4 regions of the Nonomuraea sp. NBC_00507 genome follow, and region 1 is predicted to be linked to each of the others. Evidence: riboswitches for the same ligand, from Rfam matches in the RefSeq annotation. Region 1 holds a riboswitch; each other region holds the start of a gene.
What was found. Region 1 has a riboswitch for cyclic di-AMP ahead of OHA25_RS41410 (CHAP domain-containing protein). Riboswitches for the same ligand answer to the same signal wherever they lie in the genome.

Region 1 (3,199 bases):
GCCGCCAGGCGAGCAGCGGCAGCGCGGAGCATCCCACGAGCGCCAGGCCCATCACATCGATGCTTTCGGATCCAACGTGAGGGACGTCCATGCCGCGATGCGGAAGGAGCCCGAGTCCATGCGCCAGCAGAGCCAGGGAACCGACGAACACGACGATCGTCAGCGTGATGTCGAACAGCACTCCCCAGACTGGCCGGACCGCGAAGAGCCGGTATGCGATGGTCTTCGAGGACACAAACCTAGAGGTTACTCGCGCGGGATCAGCCGAGAATCCCCCCAAAGGGTGACCCTCGTCCACACCGTGGGGACGCGAAGGATCTCCTCTTGAGGGGATTCGCGGTTCGGCCGTTCGTTGTGGACTGGTGGCCATGGCGCTCGACGCCCCGCACATGGCGTCGTGACGCCCGAAACCTGTGGGCCCAAGGAGAAAGGACCGCGAACATGGCTGACCTGTTCCCCGTTCCCGAGCGCAGGACGCCCCCACGCATGCCTCGCTGGGTGAAAGCGGCCGGGATCGTCATCGGCATCCTGGTTCTGGGCTTCACCATCACGCTGCTCACCGGCCTCGGCGGGGAGCACGGACCTGGACGCCACATGCCCGCGGGAAGCGGCGTCACAGATCAGCAGGCCCCGGCCGGGAGCGGCAACAAATGACCATGTCCCCCGGCGTCCGCAAGGCCGCCCTCATCGCCCATGTCACCTCCTCGGTCGGCTGGCTCGGCGCGGTCGCCGCGTACACGGCACTCGATGTCGCTGCAGTGACCAGCCAGGACGTCGCGACCGTCCGAGGCGGATACCTCGCGATGGAGCTGACAGTCTCGTACGTCATCGTCCCCCTGGCCCTCTCGTCGCTGGCCACTGGCCTCCTCCAGTCGCTTGGAACGCCGTGGGGCCTGCTGCGGCACTATTGGGTACTGGTGAAGTTCCTGCTCACGGTCGTTGCCACCGCTGTGTTGCTGAAGGAGACGCAGACGGTCGGCGCTATGGCGGAGTTCGCCGCCTCCGGCGCCGATCCCCGCGCCACGCCCGGCACACTGCTGCACTCCCTCGGCGGCCTCGTGGTGTTGCTCTTGATCACTACCCTCTCCGTGGTCAAGCCGTCGGGGCTGACCCGGTACGGGTGGCGCAAGCAGCAGGAGCAACGCCGTAAGAAGAGCGAGAAGCCCACGGTAACCACGGCATAGACGCGGTGGGTGGGCGGTGCCCAATGTTCTCCTCCAGGCAGATCTTTTGGGCATTACGTCACGATCAGGTCAAGTTCTCTACTACCCTGGGTCGTACTGGCTGGGTGACCTGCCTTCTCCCGAAGGCGACCGGTCAGCCGCTCAATCCCGCCGTGGCGGGAACCGGGGAACCAATCGCGTGGAGCGATCCACGCACGGGGTGAATCGGCCGCATACGCGGTGGTAGGGCGTCTCCTGGCCCGAATCCGTCAGCTAACCCGGTAGGCGGTCAAGGAGAAAGGGCCATTCCCCCGACCCATGGCGTCCATTGCTGAGGGCCTGCTTGAGGCTGCCCAGAAGTATCTCGGCTACCAGGAACAGAGCAACGGCTACACCAAGTTCGGCGACTGGTATTACGCCAACGTGGATCAAAGCGATCCCTATTTCAAGACCGCTCCATGGTGCGACATGTTCATCACGTGGGCTGCCACCCAGGCGGGCGTGGAGAAGTACGTCGGCGAGTTCGCCTACACCGTCGACCATGCGAAGTGGTTCAAGGCTCAAAGGGCCTGGAGTGACACGCCGGAGCCGGGTGCGATCGTCTTCTACGACTGGAGCGGCTCCAAGAACGTCGAGGGCATCGATCACGCGGGCATCGTTGAGAGGGCCGACGGCGAACGGATCTCCACGATCGAGGGCAACGTCGACAAGCTATGGCTGAAGCGCAAGCAGCGCGACCAGAGCAAGGTCGTAGGGTACGGGCTGCCGAGAAAGGTGCAGGAGAAGGCGGGAGACAACGATAGGGAAGTGTTCATGCTCGAAGGCGAACTGGACTCACCTCCGGAGCAGCCTGCCGCGTTCGGGAAAGCCGTGCCGCCGAAAGCCGCGGCGGCGGTCATCGCGCCGAATCCAGCAGAGGCCATGTCCCTCGTAGACACGATGGCCGTCCCGGCAGGCGCCCTCGCCGCGCTGCTCGGCGCCGTCCTGATCATCAAGCGGTCGAGGATGCGGCCATCCGCGCAATCCTCCTCGACGGGTGGGCGGCATCGAAGGACGAGCGACAGGCATCGGAGTTTGGCCGCCTAGCCGGGCGGCGGCTCAGCTTGCGGCGCGGAATGCGGTGGCGAAGGTCTTGCCGCCATCCTTTGACTCCAGCACCGTCCCGTCCTCCAGGGCGACCAGCAGGCGCTGCCGGTCCACGGCCGTGAACGCGACCGCCTGGGTGGGAAGTGCGCCGGCGGCCGACCAGGTCTTGCCGCCGTCCTGACTGGTGTGAATCTTGCCGTCGGCTCCCGGCCCCACCAGCCACCCGCCGGCGAGGGCGTCCACATGGCTGAGCAGGGGCGCTTTCGCCACGTCGGTGAAGTTCACCCCTCCGTCTTCGCTGACCTTCAGCCCATCCGGCGTCGTCACATACACGCGCGAGGGCTCGTCAGCGCCCGCCCCGAGGTCGATCACCCTCTCCTCGGTGCCCTGCGTCCAGGTGGCACCGCCGTCGAGGCTTCGCCAGACCTTCGACGTCTGGCTGTCGAATGCGTAGAGGCTGTCGCCGGCGGGCTGGATGGAGTGGAAATCGGCGGAGCCGTGCTCCGAGATCGACTTCCAGGTGACCCCTGAGTCCGTCGACTTGATGAGGCCGAGGTGCGGCGGGACCCCGGGTGAGACGTCCTCGGCCGAGGGGTGCCCGCTGGCCAGGAAGGTCTTCGGGCCGGCGATCGTGAAGCCCATGTGGTCCTGGTTGCGGTCGGCTACCCGGGCCATGGTGGTCGGAGACGTGACCTTGAACAGCCCGTAATGCCCCGCGACGTAGAGGGCGCCGTCGGCGGAATCGACGCCGAGTCCGTGAACGTGTCCTACGCCCAGGTCCGGCTCAGCCGCTCCGCCGGGCTCCGGCGACGCCTGGCCACAGGCTGCCAGGGCTACAGCCAGCACGACTCCTGCGGCGCCCGTACGCAGCCGCCGACCCACATACCTCATGGCGCGAGTCTACAGTCGGCTACTACCACTCTTCGTAGAAGATCAGAGCGTGATGAGGA
Region 2 (3,199 bases), 540 kb from region 1:
TGCCGCGCGGAACCGACACGTCGAGGGCGTCCATCAGCTTGTCCAGGCGTGGCCGCAGGTCGTCCACGTGCAGGTCGGCGAGCAGCAGCCGGACGCCGCAGGAGATGTCGAACCCCACCCCGCCCGGCGAGACCACCCCGCCCGCGGCCACGTCGGTGGCCGCCACGCCGCCGATCGGGAACCCGTACCCCCAGTGCATGTCGGGCATCGCGTAGGCGGCCTCCACGATCCCGGGCAGGGTCGCCACCGCCGCGACCTGGGCCAGCGCCTGATCCTCCGACGGGTCAGGCAGCAGCTCCCGGGTCGCGAAGACCACGCCGGGCACCCGCATGCCGCCCTCGGGCTCGATCCGCCACCGGTACGGCCGCTCCTCGACCAGTTGCATCATCACGGTCACCTTGCCGTCTCGCCCTCCCGCCCCGCCTACCCACACACCAGCCGGGGAACGCCGCCGATGCCAGGTGAGCCTGTTTTCCGCCTGACCGACGTCGGGCTGACGCCCCGCATCCGGCGTGGCACGCGGGTGCTCGGGCTGACGGCGGCCGTCGCGACCCACCGCGCGGCAGGCGTGACGATCGAGCCATCGGAGCTCCGGACCTGCACACGGCCGAGTGGGCCGAAGCCTAAGCTTCGAGGGTATGCATCCGGAAAGCATGTTCGGCTGGCCGACCAGGACCGACAACGACCCCGCCCGCGTCGCCCTCCTGCTGCCCGGCCGTGCCTACGTCCCGGCCCGGCCCCTGCTGCACTATGCCAAGACGGTCTTGACCGCACACGGCTGGACCACCCAGGAAGTCTGGTGGCAGCCGCCGGACCTCCCGCCCGACGACTATCCCACGTGGGTGATCGACCAGGTCACCCGGTACGTCGAACAGGAGGTCGACGCCCGGCGCGTGCTCCTGGTGGGTAAGTCCCTGGCCAGCTTCGCCGCCTCGGTCGCGGCCGACCGCGACCTGCCGGCGATCTGGCTCACGCCGCTCCTGCATCACCCTCAGGTGACCGGCGCATTGCGCCGCGCAAAGGCGCGCACCCTGCTCGTCGGCGGCACCGCGGACACTGCTTGGAAGTCTGAGGTGGCCCGTTCCCTCCCAGTCGAGCACCTGGAAGTCCCGGGCGCCGACCACGGCCTGGAGACGCGAAACCCGGTCGGCTCGGCGGAGGTGCTCGCACGTGTGACGGCGGCCATGGAGTCCTTCGTCAGGAACCTGTGACAGCTCATGAAACGACCCCAGCCGGCTGCGCCGTAGCGCACGACAGCGTTGGGATCAGGCCCTGCCAGGTGGCCGTACTGGTCGGTTGCGCGACCTTGCCCGGCCTGGAGCCGAAGAGCGCCGCGCGCACCCGGGGCGTTGACGCGACGCGCCCCCGAAGACCTCGCCGACGCGGTGCGCAAGGTCTGTCGGGGCATCCGGGTCGTCGACCCGGTCCTTGCCACCGAGTCGTTGATCCACGGGATCAACCCGCTGGCGGCGCGCGAGCGGGAAGTGCTGGTCGCGGTCGGCGCCGGACATGCCATCGCCGAGGTCGCCAAGCTGCTGCGGCTCTCCGAGGGCACCGTGCGCAACCACCTTTCGGCGGCGATCGGCAAGACCGGCACCCGCAGCAGGAGCGAGGCCGCGGCGGTGGCGAGGGAACGCGGCTGGCTGTAGGCAGGTGGAGGACGTTGGAGAGCGTCGTTTCCAGCCCTTGACTGGGAATCTATCCGTTTGTAGCCTTAATGTCAGATATGTACCCAGATAGGGTATTTGGGGTATACGTCCGACTTGTCGGTTCGTTACCCGACCATCGCCAGACGCATCACAGGACGGACCTGTGACCGCTGAATCCGCCTTGCGCGGAACCGGGGACCCACATCCCTTGGGGTGAATCGGCATGCCATGCCGTAGGGCAGCTTCCACGCCCGAACCCGTCAGCTAACCCGGTAAGCGGTATGGAAGCAAGGAGAACCCCCTTCACGATGGCCATGCATCGTACGATCCATGCCCCCAAGATCAACACCCCCGCCGCCGGCACCTCCCGCGCTCTGCGCAAGATCACGGCCACCGTGTCACTGGCTCTGGTAACCGCCCTGGCGGGTGCTGGTCTCGCGGGTCCCGCACAGGCGGACGGCTTCATCGAGGGGCGCGACATGTCCCACTACGAATCCACCTACGACTGGGCCGGCAGCGGCGTCCAGTTCGGCATCGTCAAGGCGACCGAAGGCACCGACTTCATCGACAGTTCGTTCGCGCGTCACTGGGCGGAGGTCGGCAAACTTCCCATGGTCCGCGGTGCGTACCACTTCGGGCACCCGGCCAACGACCCCGTCGCCGAGGCCGACTTCTTCCTCTCCGTGCTGGACACGCAGCCCGCCAAGGCCGGAGACCTGCTCGTCCTCGACCTGGAGACCACGGACGGTCAGTCAGCGGAGCACGTGAACACTTGGGCCAAGACGTGGCTGGAACGGGTGAAGTCCAAGACCGGAGTCACGCCGCTGTTCTACGCCAACTACAACTTCGCCGAGCAGTACGGCCAGGGGCTGGGCGAGTACCCGCTGTGGGTGGCGCACTACAGCAAGGCCAAGGGCACGGTCGCCACGCCGACGCACTGGAAGACGTGGGCCATCCACCAGTACACCGACGACCCGTGGGACCAGAACGTCTCCTCCCTGCGCCAGGACCAGCTCCGCGCCCTCGGCCGGAAGTAGCCGGAGTCCTGCTCGCCGGTCGCGGACCCCGGTACCGGGGCCGCGACCGTGGCCGGATCAGCCCCTCATGATGGGCACGGAGCAGTCGTGGTGGAGAAGCGAAAGGCCGTGCGTGCAGGGGCGCCCACCAGGTTGTCCCAGAATCGGCGCGGGGTCAGCGGGGCCCTTGTGGCGTCGAGCAGATCCCGGAACCGGCCGGTGGCCAGCTCACTCCTGATCCGCTGCACCTCGGCCTGGAGCCGCTCGTCCGGCAGCCGAGTGCCGGGGGCCATGTAGTCGGCGAGGACGTACGCGGCGGGAAGCGGCTTCTCATGCCCGACCCGCTGCCCGCACGCCAGCGCCATGTGACTGCCGAGGGCGTTGGCCAAGCCGAGCTGGTCCACGACGAGGACGTCCAGCGGGAACGACGCCCCCAGCGTGCCGAGGACCTTGCCTGCCACGGCCAGGCGTGCGGGCTGGTCGGGCCGGAGCGGCACCGGCACCGTGTCCGGCACATGCAGACCGGTGGCGTGC
Region 3 (3,199 bases), 4.7 Mb from region 1:
CCGTCGTGGCGCTGACCTGCCAGGTCGTCCTCTTACCCGCCGTGTGCCTCGGCCTCGTCCTCGCTTTCGGCCTGCCACCCGCACTCGCCGTCGGCATGATGCTCCTGGCCGCCTCGCCTGGCGGCACGACCGCTAACCTCTACAGCCACCTGTTCGGCGGCGACGTCGCGCTGAACGTGACGCTCACCGCGATCAACTCGGTGCTGGCCGTCGTGACGCTGCCTCTGGTGACCAACCTGTCCCTGAGCTACTTCGGCGATGCCGGCACGCTGGGCCTCCAGCTCGACAAGACGGTGCAGGTGATCGCACTGGTGCTCGTCCCCGTGGCGGTCGGCATGGCGGTGCGTTCGTTCAGGCCTCGGTTCGCGGACCGTATGGAATCCCCCGTGAAGATCGCTTCTGCCGTCATCCTGGTCCTGGTCATCCTCGGCGCGTTGTTGCAGGAGCTGGACAACATCGCAGGCTACATCCGCTCCGTGGGCGCCATCACGGTCCTGTTCAGCGTGATCAGCTTGGCCGTCGGATACTGGGCGCCCCGCCTGGCCGGAGTGGGCCGCCGCCAGGCCATCGCGTCGTGCATGGAGATCGGCATTCACAACGCGACCCTCGCGATCACCGTTGCGCTCAGCCCGGCGCTGCTGAACAACACCCAGATGGCGGTGCCCGCCGCGACGTACGGCGTCCTGATGTTCTTCACCGCGGCCGTCGCCGGTTTCCTCGTCCGAGCTCGCGCCTCCTCCGATGCCGCGTCAGAAGCGAGCACTGCCTGACTCGGGCTGGGCGCAGGGGAGTCGTCCAGCTCCTGAATGGGCCTGGTCGAGGTCGTCGGTGATGCCGCGTTCGAGCAGCCTGACGTAAAGCTCGTCGGGACCCTGGCCGTATCTGCGTATCTGGTCGGCGCCTCTGTGCATTCTCGGATGATCTTCTCGGAGCGGCCGGGCCGGCCGTAGGCCTCGAGGAACAGGCGCAGCCGCTCTGGCCGGCGTGGTCGCCGAAGCCGTCGGCCCTCCGCCGCGCGCCGGGCAGACAGGGGCGTAGTTGCTCGTGCGATGGCCGAGGTGGGTCAGCTGGATCATCACCGCTGCCCCTTCGTCGTGGACCTCCGTGGCGAGCCGACGCAGCAGCGGCTCGGACTCCTCCTTCCACACCTGGTTGCCGAAGGCGGGTGCGCTGCCTGGCCGCGCGGATGGCGTCGGCTTCCTGGCCCGCGCCGCCGCGTCCAGCTGTCTCATTTTCCGCACGCCCGATTTTAGATGGTTTACAACTCTTTGACCGTTTCGTTAGAGTTCGTCACGCCTAATCCACTCAGCGTATGCGTGGAGCCGGGGACCCACCTTCCCCCCTGGGGCGAATCGGCATCGCCGTAGGGCCACTTCCAGGCCCGAGCCCGTCAGCTAACCCGGTAGGCCGCATGGAAGGACAGCAGTGTCTCGCATTGCCATCTGCCTGGCGGCAGCCATCGCCGGGCTCACTCTGGCCGCTCCGGCCCAGGCCGCCACCGACGACCACACCACCCTGACCGGCCCCCAGGTCAAGCGCATCCAGCAGAAGCGCCAGCCGACTCCCGCCTGGAAGACCGCCCTCGCCTTCGCCATGAAGAAGCGCGGCATCCCGTACGTCTGGGGCGGGGCCAGCGACAACGGCTACGACTGCTCCGGGCTCATGCTCAGGGCATACAAGCACGCTGGCATCGAGTTGCCGCGCACCGCGGCGCAACAGTACAACGCGTTCTCCAGGAAGATCTCCTGGGACGAGCTCAAGTCAGGTGACCTGGTCTTCTTCCACGGGCTTGGGCACGTGGGGATGATCTCGAGGCCCGGCTACATGGTGCACGCGCCGCGCACCGGAGACGTGGTCAAGGAGGAACGCCTCTCCGGCTGGCGCAGGCAGTCGTTCGTGGGCGCCGTACGGCCAGACCCTAAGGGGGTACGGCTCTCCATCGAGCAGCGCAAGACCCCCGCGCCCTCGATGTTCACCGCCACCCTGTGACAACGACGGTGGCCCCCGCACCTTCCCGTTCTGCAGGTTCCGGCCACTGAGCCTTGCGTGAACTCAACGTGAAGCGGGCCGAAAGGCCGGTCCACTTCTGCACAGTCGTCACGGCACTTTCTCCGTGCTTTCACGACCATGGAAGCACGGAGAAGTGACATCAGGTTGTGGGGGCGCTCCTACAGAGTGATCTGTCGTCCGATGCGGTGACGCGCCCCCATGGTGAGAAGCGCGACGTCGGAGCAGCGGATGCGACGACCCGCGGCCTCGCCTGCCCGCAGACGGCCCATGGCGGCCTAATCGCGGCGCAACCGAGGCACCAGCCAGAGCTGCCGCGGGTCCGACCATTCGCGTGACCCGTGTCGCGAAGAACCCTCCGGCGAGCCCCCCAACGGCGCCGATGCCCAGCAACACGCCGTAGCCCCAAGCCGGTAGACCGAGGACCTGAGGCACGTAGAGCATGAGCACGGCGAACCAGGCGCTGTCCATCGCCGCGAACACGGCGCCCAAGCTCACGATCATTCGCAAGCGAGGATGTTTGATCAGCCACCGCAGACCGGCGCGAGTGTTACTCCAGATCTGACTCTTGCTGCTGTACGAACCGGCTTTCGGAGCAAACACGATCCGCGGGTCCGCCAGCGCACTAGGACGACCAGCCTGCTCTGGATGACCACGCGGTTGGCACGTTCGCTATCCGCTGGTTGACGATATGACCGCCCGTGCTGCCGACCTGATGTGCTCGCCGCTGCCCGGCGCGGCGCCGGCCGCGTGGGGCGCGTACGGGGCGCTCACCACGAAGCGGGTCACTTGGCGGCGAAGACCTGGGTCCAGTAGATCGCGTCATCGGAGCCCTCGACCGCGCCGACCCCGATGAAGGTGAACTTGCAGTTCATGATGGTGGCCTTGGTTCCGGAGTAGCCCATCCAGGACTGCACGACCGCGGCCGGGGTGCGCTGGCCCTTGGCGATGTTCTCCGCCAGGCTGGTGCCGCCGGTAAAGCCGGCCTCCTTGATGCGGTCCGTGAAGGATCGGCCGTCGCGGGAGGTGCTCGAGAAGTAGTTGTACTCCGCCATGTCAGCCGAGTGCCCGCGGGCGGCCCGGTGGAGTTGCGGATGGTGCTTGAGCGCCCGGCATCCCTTCTTCGCCCGCCGGGCATTGACCAGCCGCACGACCATGTTCTCCCGCGCCGTTCCCACTCTGGCGGCGCCGG
Region 4 (3,199 bases), 390 kb from region 1:
TGGGCGCCGGCGAGCCGCTGGCGGTGGCGGGGCACGACATCGGGGGTGCGGTGGCGCAGCACCTGCTGGCCGCGGGCGAGGTGAAGGTGCGGCGGCTGGCGCTGGTCAACTCGGTCACGTACGACTCGTGGCCGGTGCCGGGCGTGGCCCGTTTCCGTGATCCGGCGGTGGTGGCGGCGGTGACCGCGGAGGAGTTGCTGGCCGCCCGCCGCACGGCCGTCACCACGGCCCTGCACCGCCCCGCGACGGAGGCCGAGCTGGCCGACTACCTGGACCCGTGGAACGACGCCCGGGTGCGACGGTCGTGGATGGCGCTGGCGGGAGCCGCCGACGGCCGCTACACGCTGGACCTGGTGCCCGCGCTGCAGGCCGACGGGACGCCGAAGCTGCTGGTGTGGGGGGAGGACGACACCTTCCAGGAGGTCCGGTACGCCGAGCGTTTCGCCGCCGAGATGCCGAACACCTCCCTGGTCCGCGTCCCGAACGCCGGTCACATCCCGATGGAGAACGATCCGGCCGCGGTCGCCGCCGCTCTGGGGCGGTTCTTCATGGAGTGATGGATGGGCGATCACGGGAAGAACCCCTGAACGCCGCGAGCGCGCGTCCCGCGGCGGGACGCGCGCTCGTTCGGATGTGCAGAGGGTCAGGCGGCGTACTCGGGGTAGCCGTAGCCGACGACGTGCGCCTTCGGCCGGGTCCGCTCTTCGACCTTGCCGTTGCCGGTGTTGCCCTCGATGGTGGAGACGGTGCCGTCCTGGTTGTCCTTCACGACGAACCCGACGTGCTTGATGTCGCGGATGTCCTTGCTGCCGCTCCAAGAGAAGTACACGACGGCGCCGGGCTTGGCGACGGTGCCGAAACGGTTGTTGGCCTTGAACCACTTGGCGTGGGCGACGGTCCAGGCGTCCCAGCCGATCTGCGGGCGGGCGCCGGTCTGCTCGCCGACCCAGGAGACGAACATCGCGCACCAGGCGGCGTTCAGGTAGTCGGCGCGGCTGCCGCCGTCACGGGCGATGGTCTCGGCGGCGCGCTGGGAGTTGGCGTACCACTGCTGGTATTTGGTGCCGCCGCCGGCGGCGTTCTCGCTGGTGCCCACCTGGGACCTGGCCAGGGCCAGGACCTGGGCGGCGGTGACGTTGATCTTGTTCTCGTCGGTCGTGGCGGTCTTGATGCCGGCGTGCTCGGCCTTGGAGGCGACCGGCTGCTTGTCCGTCGCGGCGATGGCGGTGCCCGTGACGTGAGCGGTGACTGCGGAGGCGAGGATGGTGGCGCCGAGGGCGGCGCGCGCGAGGTTGATCTTGTGGGCAGCGAAAGTGGGGTGCTTGGCCATCGAGGGATTACTCCTTGCTTCCATGCCGCTTACCGGGTTAGCTGACGGGCTCGGGCGTGGAAGCTGCCCTACGGCACCGAAGTGCCGATTCGCCCCAAAGGACATGGGTCCCCGGTTCCGCGCAAGGCGGATTCAGCGGTCACAGGACTGTCCTGTGATGTTTCGTGCGATGGTCGGACGTGTCCGGACAAACCGGACGCATGCCGCAAGATGCCCCATAAGGTAATACATGGGGCAAGGGGATTACAACTACATAAAAGCCCAGCTAGGCGAGTTGCCTGCGAGCGTCGGCCAGAAGCCCCATCATGGCAAGGGACTCGTCAAGCGGCATGATCGAGCTTTCGGTCCTGCCTTCGGCCGTCGCGGCACGGACTTCGCGGAGCTCTCCGGCGTACCCGTTGTCGGCCGGATCGAGCACGTGCTCTTCCGGCTCCATGGAGGGCCCGGTGAGAAGGATCCGCTGCGGCGCCCAGAACGGAGCCTGGAGGTCCGCCCGCATCTGAGTTCCTACAACGCTGGCATTGTTCGGGTAATTCCCGAGCAACGAGGTCGACACGAGTGCGTGCCTGCCACCGGGATAGAGCAAAACGCCGGCGGTCTCCGCGTCCACCCCGTTCGGGGCCAGGGAGCCGGTGACCCGCAGGCCGGAGGGCATGCCGAGGAGCAGCTGGGCCAGCCCGAACGGGTAGATCCCCAGGTCGAGCAGCGCGCCGCCGCCCAGCTCGGGCGCCCAGAGCCGGTGGGCGGGGTCGTAGGGCAGGGAGAAGCCGAAGGAGGCCTGCACGGAGCGGATCTCGCCGAAGCGCTCATCGGAGGCGATCTTCTGGATGAGGGGGTTGAACCTCATCCACATGGCCTCCATCAAGAAGACGCCCGCCTCGCGTGCCAGGCGCACCATCTTCTCGGCGTCGTCCACGGTGGCCGCCAGCGGCTTCTCGCACAGCACGGCCTTGCCGGCGGCGATGGCGGCCTCGGCGACCTGAAGGTGCTGGGCATGCGGAGTGGCCACGTAGATCGCGTCCACGGCCGGGTCGGCGCACAGCCGCTCATAGGAGTCGTAGGCCGACTCCGCGCCCAGCGTCGCGGCCAGGGCCTGTGCCCGGCCGAGGTTCCTAGAGCCGACGGCGGCCACCCGCATGCCCGGTTCGGCCACGATGGCCGCTCCCACCGTGCGCGCTATGACACCTGTCGCCGCTATTCCCCATGCAAAATCCCGCACAAGGGGAGATCGTAGACGTATCAGGTCATGTTGAAGGTGTCGGGGTCGGGTCCGATGCGCTTGTTCCTGTTCATGGCGCCGATCGCGGCCATGTCCTCGGCGTCGAGGATGAAGTCGAACACGTCGATGTTCTCGCGGATCCGCGACGGGGTGGCGGACTTGGGGATGACGACGTTGCCGAGCTGCAGGTGCCAGCGCAGCACGATCTGGGCGGGCGTCTTGCCGTACTTGCCGGACAGCACGCTCAGTGCCGGGTCGTCGAGCAGGCCCTGGCCCTGGCCCAGTGGGCTCCACGCCTCGGTCAGGATGCCGTTGGCCTCGTGGAAGGCCCGCATCTCGCGCTGTTGCAGGTAGGGGTGGAGCTCGATCTGGTTGATGGACGGCGTGATGTCGGTCTCGTCCATCAGCCGGGTGAGGGTCTTGACGGTGAAGTTGGAGGTGCCGATGGCCTTGGCCCGCCCGTCACGGTAGATCTTTTCGAGGGCCTTCCACGCCTGCACGTACTTGTCCTGCTTCGGGACAGGCCAGTGGATGAGGAAAAGATCGACGTAGTCGAGGCCCAGCCTGGCCAGGCTCTCATCGAAGGCCTGCTCGGCGCGGCCGTGGTCGGCGTTCCACAGCTTGGTGGTGACGAACAGCTTATGGCGGGG

Region 2: it holds a riboswitch for cyclic di-AMP, as region 1 does, so the genes downstream of both, OHA25_RS43965 (glycoside hydrolase family 25 protein) here and OHA25_RS41410 (CHAP domain-containing protein) in region 1, are expected to answer to the same signal.
Region 3: it holds a riboswitch for cyclic di-AMP, as region 1 does, so the genes downstream of both, OHA25_RS03215 (C40 family peptidase) here and OHA25_RS41410 (CHAP domain-containing protein) in region 1, are expected to answer to the same signal.
Region 4: it holds a riboswitch for cyclic di-AMP, as region 1 does, so the genes downstream of both, OHA25_RS43270 (CHAP domain-containing protein) here and OHA25_RS41410 (CHAP domain-containing protein) in region 1, are expected to answer to the same signal.

The regions. Positions count from the first base shown of each region.
Region 1 is NZ_CP107853.1:8,590,351-8,593,549, reverse strand. It holds gene OHA25_RS41425 (sensor histidine kinase) at 1-235, opposite strand, end outside; gene OHA25_RS41420 (hypothetical protein) at 442-654, shown strand; gene OHA25_RS41415 (hypothetical protein) at 651-1,184, shown strand; cyclic di-AMP (ydaO/yuaA leader) riboswitch at 1,313-1,466, shown strand; gene OHA25_RS41410 (CHAP domain-containing protein) at 1,482-2,249, shown strand; gene OHA25_RS41405 (F510_1955 family glycosylhydrolase) at 2,262-3,140, opposite strand; gene OHA25_RS41400 (M56 family metallopeptidase) at 3,183-3,199, opposite strand, start outside.
Region 2 is NZ_CP107853.1:9,126,071-9,129,269, reverse strand. It holds gene OHA25_RS43980 (RtcB family protein) at 1-388, opposite strand, end outside; gene OHA25_RS43975 (hypothetical protein) at 639-1,211, shown strand; gene OHA25_RS43970 (response regulator transcription factor) at 1,350-1,649, shown strand; cyclic di-AMP (ydaO/yuaA leader) riboswitch at 1,808-1,943, shown strand; gene OHA25_RS43965 (glycoside hydrolase family 25 protein) at 1,958-2,686, shown strand; gene OHA25_RS43960 (hypothetical protein) at 2,752-3,199, opposite strand, start outside.
Region 3 is NZ_CP107853.1:602,573-605,771, reverse strand. It holds gene OHA25_RS03225 (bile acid:sodium symporter family protein) at 1-770, shown strand, start outside; gene OHA25_RS03220 (hypothetical protein) at 750-1,232, opposite strand; cyclic di-AMP (ydaO/yuaA leader) riboswitch at 1,284-1,423, shown strand; gene OHA25_RS03215 (C40 family peptidase) at 1,426-1,989, shown strand; gene OHA25_RS61075 (MFS transporter) at 2,098-2,610, opposite strand; gene OHA25_RS03210 (CAP domain-containing protein) at 2,793-3,199, opposite strand, start outside.
Region 4 is NZ_CP107853.1:8,976,065-8,979,263, reverse strand. It holds gene OHA25_RS43275 (alpha/beta fold hydrolase) at 1-557, shown strand, start outside; gene OHA25_RS43270 (CHAP domain-containing protein) at 644-1,330, opposite strand; cyclic di-AMP (ydaO/yuaA leader) riboswitch at 1,342-1,478, opposite strand; gene OHA25_RS43265 (Gfo/Idh/MocA family protein) at 1,596-2,549, opposite strand; gene OHA25_RS43260 (aldo/keto reductase) at 2,570-3,199, opposite strand, start outside.